DNA from 2 places in the Kitasatospora sp. NPDC059747 genome. Region 1 is predicted to be linked to the other one. Evidence: riboswitches for the same ligand, from Rfam matches in the RefSeq annotation. Region 1 holds a riboswitch; the other holds the start of a gene.

Region 1 (4,652 bases):
GGCGATGATCTTGGCCATCTGAAGTGGTCCTCCGGGACACGGTCGACTGCTCGGACCAAGGGGTGCCCGCGACGGACGGCCAAGGTGTGCGGGGGTCTATTCCCCTACCGCTCCCAGGGCCTCACCGACCCGGTCCGCTGTCACTCTCAAGCTGTGAGTGCTAACGCCAATGATTAGCACTCCGGGTGGTCGAGTGCAAGCCCAATCGCCAAGCCGGGAGCCGCCGCGGGAACGCCGACGGGCCCGCACGACGCGTGTCGCGCGGGCCCGTCGAGAAGCGAGTGGTCACCAGCCGTGGGCCGCGCCGAGCTCCTGGAGCCGGAAGGGGTCAGACCGCGCGGACCATGTCCGCCTGCGGGCCCTTCTGTCCCTGGGAGATCTCGAACTCGACCCGCTGGCCCTCCTCGAGGGTGCGGTAGCCGTCCATCTGGATCGCGCTGTAGTGGACGAAGACGTCCGCACCACCGTCGACCGCGATGAAGCCGTAGCCCTTCTCCGCGTTGAACCACTTGACGGTGCCCTGAGCCATTCCGAACTCCCCTAGTGCTGTGCTGGCCCTTCACGGTCCCGCAGGTCGCGGGCCCGGGTTGGTTGTGAAGGCCGGCCCGGGGAACCCCCCCTGGGCGCAGCCGTGCACGCCGCGATCAACCGCCCCGAACGACATCCGTGAGCGGGTGATTGCGTCGACCGCGGCTGAATGTATCCGGATCGACGCCCTCTGCAACAGGGCCCTCCGCGGTGAATTCCGGGTCCGCGTCAAGGGACAGGACGGGCCGAATCGGAAGGAACTCCGCAATTCACGCCGGACATAGCGGACGGATTACACAAATCCCCTGGAGAATTCTGACATCCGCGTGACATGTTTCCCGGACCCGGTCCCCGGGCGGTCTCAACGGACGGACGGCGGAGCGGCGGTTCGCACGGGGAGGGTGAGGGGGACCCTTGTTCCCGGCCGAGCGACACTCTACTCCCACTCGACCGGGAAATATTCCCGCCGAAATGCGAGCGGCCGCCCCCGCGCACGGAATGCGGAATTCCGTGCACGCGGGTGGCCGGTCGGAGCGGGGCGCGGCTCAGCAGCCGCCGGCCACCGCCGGAATGATCGAGACGCTGGCACCGTCCTTGATCTCGGTCGCCAGTCCCTCGGCGAATCGCACGTCGTCGTCGTTCACGTACACGTTCACGAAACGGCGCAGCTTGCCGGTGTCGTCCAGGATGCGCGCGGAGATGCCCGCGTGGTTCTTCTCCAGGTCGGCGATGACGTCGCCCAGGGTCCCGCCGTCGGCGGTGACCTCGGCGGACCCGCCGGTGTAGGTGCGCAGGATGGTGGGGATGCGGACGGTGGCGCTCATGGGTGGCTCTCCTCGTGGGGGAATCAGGCGGACGCGAGGCCGGCGGTGCGGAAGGACTCCAGCGTCGGGCGGATGACCGCGGTCATCCCGGCATCGGCGACGGCGTCCAGGGTCTTGAGGCCGTCACCGGTGTTGATCGCGACGGTCTCCTTGGCCGGATCCAGCTGCCCGGTCTCGACCAGCTTCTTGAGCACGCCGACGGTCACGCCGCCCGCGGTCTCGGCGAAGATGCCCTCGGTGCGGGCCAGCAGCCGGATGGCGGCCACCACCTCGGCGTCGGTGACGTCCTCGACCGCTCCGCCGGTGCGCCGCGCGATGTCCAGCACGTACGGGCCGTCCGCCGGGTTGCCGATCGCCAGCGACTTGGCGATGGTGTCCGGCTTCACCGGCTTGATCACGTCCCGGCCGGCCTTGAACGCCGCGGAGACCGGCGAGCAGCCCTCGGCCTGGGCGCCGAAGATCCGGTACGGCCGGTCCTCGACCAGCCCGAGCTTGATCAGCTCCTGCAGGCCCTTGTCGATCTTCGTGAGCTGCGAGCCCGAGGCGATCGGGATGACGATCTGCTCCGGCAGCCGCCAGCCGAGCTGCTCGCAGATCTCGTACGCGAGCGTCTTGGAGCCCTCGCCGTAGTACGGGCGGAGGTTGACGTTGACGAAGCCCCAGCCCTCGCCGGCCGGGTCGCCGATCAGCTCCGAGCAGAAGCGGTTCACGTCGTCGTAGTTGCCCTCGATGCCGACCAGCTCGCCGCCGTACACACCGGCCATGACGACCTTGCCCTGCTCCAGGTCGTGCGGGATGAACACGCACGAGCGGAACCCGGCCCGGGCCGCCGCCGCACCCACCGCACCGGCCAGGTTGCCGGTCGACGAGCAGGAGAGCGTGGTGTAGCCGAAGGCGCGCGCGGCCTCGATCGCGCAGGCCACCACGCGGTCCTTGAACGAGTGCGTCGGGTTCCCCGAGTCGTCCTTCACGTACAGGTTCGCGGTGAACCCGAGCTCGCGACCGAGGTTGTCCGCCTTGACCAGCGGGGTCCAGCCGGGATTCAGGTTCGGCTTCGAAGCGACGTCCGCGGGCACCGGCAGCAGCGGCGCGTAGCGCCAGATCGACGCGGGCCCGGCCTCGATGCGCTTGCGCAGCTCCTCGGCGGCCTCGCTCCCGAACTCGTACGCGATCTCCAGCGGCCCGAAGCACTCCACACAGGCGAAGCTCGGACCGAGCGGGAAGCGGGTGCCGCACTCCCGACAGGACAGGGCGGTGGCGGGGCCGAGATCCACGGATGCGGGTGCGACTGTGTCGATAGCCATGATGGCGGAGGCCTCTCTCCTCATCTTCCCCGTGGTGCGGGCGCACCACGGGCCGGAATTGGCACCTGTCCCGCCGGGGCCTGGTGAAAGCCGCGCGAGAAGGTTGCCGGGACGTCAACGGGCCGTTCCCTCAGTCCCTCTGGATGAGCATGTGAAGTTGTCGTCAGCGGTGACCCCGGCGTGCGAAGGTCCGACCGCTGTACGAAGACTGTATCCGAAGGCGCCGAGCCCGAAAGGGACCGTCCGCCACGCGAGATGGCCCGTTCCACCCCGATCCGCCGAGGAGAGTCCCGTGCCCGCCGAACCGACCCCCGCACTCCTCCCGCAGGCGGCCTCCTGGCTGGGCCGCCGCTCGTGGAGTGCGGCCGACCGGCCGGTCGACACCCTCCTGGCGGCCAAGCGCCGCACCGGCCACACCGTCAGCGTCGTCCTGCCCGCCCTCGACGAGTCGGCCACCGTCGGCGACATCGTCCGCACGATCCGGCGCGAGCTGATGGAGCGCCTCCCCCTCGTCGACGAGCTCGTCGTCGTCGACTCCGGCTCCGCCGACGACACCGCCGCCGTGGCCGCCGCGGCCGGCGCCCGGGTCGTGCCGCGCGACGGGATCCTGCCCCGGCTGCCCGCCGTGCCCGGCAAGGGCGAGGTGCTGTGGCGCTCGCTGCTGGTCACCCGCGGCGACATCGTCTGCTTCGTCGACGCCGACCTGCGCGAGTTCGACCCCGCCTTCGTCTCCGGCACCGTCGGCCCGCTGCTCACCGAGCCGGACATCCAGCTGGTCAAGGCCATGTACGACCGCCCGCTCGAAGTCAGCGGCTCCGCCGGGGACCCCGACGCGGTCTTCCCGGCCGGCGGTGGCCGGGTGACGGAACTGGTCGCCCGCCCCCTCCTCAACCTGCACTGGCCGGAACTCGCCGGTTTCGTCCAGCCGCTCGGCGGTGAGTACGCGGCCCGCCGCGTACTGCTCGAACGGCTCCCCTTCCCCACCGGCTACGGCGTCGAACTCGGCCTCCTGGTCGACGCGTTGGAGCTCGTCGGCCTCGACGCCCTGGCCCAGGTCGACGTCGGCGTCCGCCACCACCGCCACCAGGACGGCCAGGCCCTCGGCCGGATGGCCGCCACCATCTACCGCACCGCGCTGGAACGCCTCGACCGCGCCCACCGCCTCAAGGCCTCGGCCGACCTCGTCCACCCGCTGCTCACCCAGTTCACCCGCGACCCGGAGACCCGCGCGTTCACCGCCCACACGCACCCCGTGACGGCCACGGAACGCCCCCCGATGCACACCGTCCCCGAGTACGCGAAGCGCCGCACCGACGGGTGACAGACCCGAACAGTGCGGCCGCTGCGATCTCGCCGGTTGTCCGGCGATTGGTTTGCGACGTCTGCCGACCGGCAACGTACCAACCGTGACTCCTCCCCCTCTCGACGAGGAGGCTTCCCACTCGACCCCTGCGGAGCCTCATGGCGGCCAAGCCCTGACCGCTGCATGTCGCAGGTCTTCGACGGTACGGCCGCGCTGCGCTCCGCTCCGCCGTACGCTCGGATTCCACCCCGAAGGGTGAACGGGTAGACCCAGAAGAGGACTCATGGCCGATTCATCGACCAAACGTTCGAGCGCGACCGTGCTGGTGGCGTCCAACCGCGGACCGGTCTCCTTCAGCACCGCGGACGACGGCACGCTGACCCTCAAACGCGGTGGCGGAGGCCTGGTCTCCGGCCTCTCCGCGATCGACGACCCGAACGCCGTCTGGGTGTGCGCCGCCCTGGGCGACGCGGACCGCCGGGCCGCCCGCGAAGCCCCCCACGGCCGCCTCGACCTGGCCGGCCACGACGTCGGCGGACAGGCCGTCCGGATGCTGGACATCGACCCGGAGACCTTCGCCCGCGCCTACAACGGCGTCGCCAACTCGACCCTCTGGTTCGTCAGCCACCTGCTCTACGCCACGCCCACCGCCCCCGCCTTCGACGCCGGCTTCCGCACCGAGTGGGCCGCCTA
Region 2 (4,652 bases), on a different contig from region 1:
CTGGCCGGCAACCTGCTCTTCCTCCACGTCTTCGGCCCCACCGTCGAACGGCGGGTCGGCCGGGCCCGCTTCCTCCTCTTCTACCTGGCCGCCGGGAGCCTCGCGACGTACGGCTTCGCCCTCGCCGAGGCGCACTCGGCGGACTCCACCCGCGTCCTGATCGGAGCCTCCGGCGCGATCTCCGCCGTCCTGGGCGCCTACCTGCGCTTCCACCCGCGCTCCCGGGTGACGACGCTCGTCCCGCTGCTGCTCTTCCTGCCGCTGCGGTTCCCGGCCTGGCTCGTGCTGGGCCTCTGGTTCGCCCTGCAGTGGTGGTCGGTGCACTCGGCCGGGCCCGGGGTCGCCTACCTGGTCCACGTGATCGGCTTCTGTGCCGGCTTCCTCTACGCCTGCACCGTCGTCGGTCACCCCCCGAGACGACCCGGCTGAGGCCCGATACGCTGGCGCCACCCCACGAAGGAGCCGGAACAGTGATCACCGCCATCGTCCTGATCAAGACCAGTGTCGACCGCATCCCGGAGATCGCCGAGGCCATCGCCGCCATCGAGGGCGTCAGCGAGGTGTACTCGGTGACCGGCGGCTACGACCTGGTCGCGATGGTGCGGGTGCGCAAGCACGACGACCTGGCCGACGTCATCCCGGGCCGGCTGAACAAGGTCCCGGGCGTCGCCCACACCGAGACCCAGATCGCCTTCCGCACCTACTCCCAGCACGACCTGGAGGCCGCGTTCGCGCTCGGCCTGGACGAGTAGTCCTCAGTCCTCAGTCCTCACGGCGAGTGTCGGCGACGCAACGGCCGCCCTCGTTCCGGTAGTTCCACGCCGCGCCGTCCGTGACCAGCTCGCGGACGGCGGTCAGGAAGCGGTCGACGTGCTCGTCCGGGGTCCCGGCGCCGAAGCTGACCCGGATGGCGTTCAGGCTGCGCTCGCCCGGCAGCGACGGCTCCGGCGCGCCGCACTCGGACGGCGCCACGTCCTCGTCGCCGAGCAGCGTGCGCACCAGCGGGTGCGCGCAGAACAGCCCGTCGCGCACGCCGATGCCGTACTCGGCGGAGAGCGCGGCCGAGAAGTGCGAGCTGTTCCAGCCCCGGACGACGAAGGACAGCACGCCCACCCGCGCCGAGTCGGAGCCGAACAGGCTCAGCACCTTGACCTGCGGGATCTCCGCCAGCCCGGCCGTGAGCCGGGCGATCAGCGCCTGCTCGCGGGCCTCCAGCGCGTCGAAGCCGGCCTCGCTCAGCGCCCGGCAGGCGGACGCGATGGCGTAGGCGCCGATGACGTTCGGCGAGCCGGCCTCGTGCCGGGCCGGGCCGGTGTGCCACTGGACGGCCACCGAGCCGTCGGCCTCCCGGGCCACCGTCCGGGTCGCGCCGCCGCCGGCCAGGTACGGCTCGGCCGCGTCCAGCCAGTCCGCCCGGCCGGCCAGCACCCCGGCACCGAACGGCGCGTAGATCTTGTGGCCGGAGAAGGCGATCCAGTCGACGTCCAGCTCGGCCACCGAGACCCGGTGGTGCGGGGCGAGCTGCGCGGCGTCCAGCACCACCCGGGCGCCGTGCCGGTGCGCGGTCGCGGTGAGCTCGGCGACCGGCCACAGCTCGCCGGTGACGTTCGAGGCGCCGGTGACGCACAGCAGCTTCGGGCCCTCGGGCGCCCCGGCGAGCGCGGCGTCCAGCGCGGCGACGGCCTCGGCGTGCGAGCGGGGAGCGCGCAGGTAGGTGACGTCGAGCCCGGCGTGGGCCCAGGGCAGCAGCGAGGCGTGGTGCTCGGTCTCGAACGCGAACACCCGGGTGCCGGCCGGCAGCGCGGCGGCGAGCAGGTTGAGCGAGTCGGTGGTGGCCCGGGTGAAGACCACCTGGTCGCCCTCGCGCAGGCCGAGGAACTCGCCGACGGTCCGGCGGCTCTGCTCGAACAGGTCGGTGGACAGCTGCGAGAGGTACCCGGCGCCGCGGTGCACGCTGCCGTAGTAGGGGGCGTACGCGGCGACGTCGTCCCACACCCGCTGCAGCGCCGGCGAGCTGGCCGCGTAGTCGAGCGGCGCGTAGCCGACCTTCTCGCCGTTGACGAGCGGCACCTGGACGTCGTGGCCGAGGACGGCCAGGGGGGCGCAGATTTCGGTGGCAAGGGACATGAGGATGCACTCCTTCGGAGGTCGAGGGACCCCGGGAGTGCTAGTCGTCGGGCGTCCGCGCTTGCCTCGCGGACGGTTCGCCGCGCGGCCCGGTCCTCACCCAGGGCACCCCGCCACGGACGGAGGGTTGCCGGACAGCAAGCTGGGGCTTGTCGCTGTCACTCATGACCTGGACAGGACTCTAGGTCGCGTCCGCCCGGTGGTCAAACAGGCATCCACCATCCGGACAGCCGAAGGGGCCCGCGGCGACGAACTGCCACGGGCCCCTCAACTCGCTTGTCAGTCCCGGCCGGTGGCCTCCGACCAGCGCCGCAGCAGCTCCTGCGCCGCGCCCGAGTCCACGGCCGCCGCGGCCCGCTCCATGCCGGCCGCCAGCTGCTCGGCGAGCGGCGCGTCCGTCAGGTCCAGCGCCACCAGCGCCGCCGCCGTGTTGAGCAGGACGGCGTCCCGCACCGGCCCGCGCTCCCCGGCCAGCAGCCGGCGCGCGACCTCGGCGTTGTAGGAGGCGTCCGCCCCGCGGAGCGCCTCGATGCCGACGAGCTCGATGCCGACGTCCCGCGGGTCGAAGGCGGTCTCGGTGACGATGCCGTCCCGCACGATCCACACCTGCGACGTCGTGGTGACGGTCAGCTCGTCCAGGCCGTCGTCGCCGCGGAAGACCAGCGCCGTGGAGCCGCGCCGGGCGAGGACGCCCGCGATCAGCCCGGCGAGCCGGGTGTCGAAGCAGCCGACGGCGTGCGCGGTGACCTTCGCCGGGTTGGTCAGCGGGCCGAGGATGTTGAACGCGGTCGGCACCCCGAGGTCGCGCCGGGCGGTGGCGGCGTGCCGCATCGACGGGTGGAACCTCGCCGCGAAGCAGAAGGTGAGCCCGACCTCCTCGGCCACCTCGGCGACCCGCCGGGCCGACAGGTCCAGGGCGATGCCGAGCTTCTCCAGCACGTCCGACGACCCGCTCGCCGAGGAGGACGCCCGGTTGCCGTGCTTGACCACCTTGGCACCGGCGGCCGCGGCGACGATCGCGGACATCGTGGAGATGTTGACGGTCTTGGCGCGGTCGCCGCCGGTACCGACGATGTCCACCGCCGGGCCCGGGATGTCCAGCGGCTCGGCGTGCGCGTACATCGCGTCCACCAGGCCGCTGATCTCGTCGACCGTCTCGCCCTTGGCCCGCAGCGCCACCATGAACCCGGCGACCTGGACGGGGGACGCCTCGCCGCTCATGATCCGGTCCATCGCCCACGCGGTGGCCGAGCGGTCGAGGTCCTCCCCCTTCAACAGCGCCGCCAGGAGGTCCGGCCAGGTGCGGACCACCTGCGCGGGGTCGGTACCACCGTTCGCAGGGTTCACGTTCACCATGGCTGACTCCAGCTGTTGTCGGTTCCCCCAGGGGGGACGTCCGTACGGATGGAGTCAGCCTATCGAGCGGCGGGGTACCTCCGGCCCTGTCTTCTCTAGTACTGAGACGGCGCCGCTCAGCGCGTCGCGGGGGCCCGCTTGGCCAGGCGCGCCCGCAGCAGCGTGGCCACCGCCCCGGCCAGCGCGACCGGGTCGACCGGGCGCGAGATCGCCGCGTCGGCCCGGCTCCAGGCGGCCAGCCAGGAGTCCTGCGGCCGGCCGATCAGCACCAGCACCGGCGGGCAGCCGTAGATCTCGTCCTTGAGCTGGCGCCCGAGTCCGAGCCCGCCGGCCGGCACCGCCTCGCCGTCCAGGATGCAGAGGTCGACGCCGCCCTTCTCCAGCGCCCGCAGCACCGCGGGGGTGGTCGCGCACTCCAGGTAGGACAGCTCCGGCAGATCCTCGGCGGGCCGGCGGCCGAGCGCCGTCAGCACCTGCTCGCGGGTGTTGCGGTCGTCGCTGTAGACGAGGACGGTGAGCGTCTCATCGGTCGTGTACGCCATTGACCCTGCTCCCTCAAGTGTGATCCGGACCACGTTCGCCTGACCCGGATGCTACTCCGGATCACCCCCGGCCGAGCCCTCCCCCGCGCGCGTTCCTCCTCAAGGCGCCGCGCCCGGGGCTCACCCGCCCGGAGGACGCCCCGTCACCCGGCCACGCGCAGTCCACCCGGACGGCCGACAGCCGGGCCCGCTCCCCTACCTCCGGGCACTGCGCCGACCGTGCATCGACACGCTGGGCAACGGGGTCCAAGGGCCCTCCGAGGAACCGTCAGAAAAGGGACACGCCGCTGCTCAGGTGCCGTCCGGGCACCTGGGTGCCCCCCAAGCGGGCATACCGCACGCACCGGACACTCCGAGGGAGACCCCCCGGCGTGAAGACGGAATAAGGGACCGACATAATGTCCGTCGTGGCGACAGCAACAGCAGTAGAAACCGGGCACGCGCACGGATCGGTCAACCGGCCGAACATGGTCAGCGTCGGAACGATCGTCTGGCTCAGTTCCGAGTTGATGTTCTTCGCGGCCCTCTTCGCGATGTACTTCACGCTCCGCTCCGTCAAGGGGCCGGAGTTCTGGACCGAGAAGGCGCACGCCCTCAACGTGCCCTTCTCCTCGGTCAACACCACGA

Evidence for each region. Region 1 has a riboswitch for S-adenosylmethionine ahead of thrC (threonine synthase). Riboswitches for the same ligand answer to the same signal wherever they lie in the genome.
Region 2: it holds a riboswitch for S-adenosylmethionine, as region 1 does, so the genes downstream of both, ACFV4G_RS38670 (aminotransferase class V-fold PLP-dependent enzyme) here and thrC (threonine synthase) in region 1, are expected to answer to the same signal.

The regions. Positions count from the first base shown of each region.
Region 1 covers NZ_JBHWGV010000003.1:2,085-6,736, reverse strand. The annotation lists gene groL (chaperonin GroEL) at 1-18, opposite strand, end outside; gene ACFV4G_RS01925 (cold-shock protein) at 329-529, opposite strand; gene ACFV4G_RS01920 (ubiquitin-like small modifier protein 1) at 1,074-1,352, opposite strand; gene thrC (threonine synthase) at 1,376-2,656, opposite strand; SAM riboswitch class I at 2,674-2,806, opposite strand; gene ACFV4G_RS01910 (glucosyl-3-phosphoglycerate synthase) at 2,949-3,977, shown strand; gene ACFV4G_RS01905 (trehalose-6-phosphate synthase) at 4,243-4,652, shown strand, end outside.
Region 2 covers NZ_JBHWGV010000151.1:3,856-8,507, reverse strand. The annotation lists gene ACFV4G_RS38680 (rhomboid family intramembrane serine protease) at 1-429, shown strand, start outside; gene ACFV4G_RS38675 (Lrp/AsnC ligand binding domain-containing protein) at 471-752, shown strand; gene ACFV4G_RS38670 (aminotransferase class V-fold PLP-dependent enzyme) at 763-2,127, opposite strand; SAM riboswitch class IV at 2,180-2,297, opposite strand; gene trpD (anthranilate phosphoribosyltransferase) at 2,407-3,483, opposite strand; gene ACFV4G_RS38660 (hypothetical protein) at 3,600-4,025, opposite strand; gene ACFV4G_RS38655 (heme-copper oxidase subunit III) at 4,424-4,652, shown strand, end outside.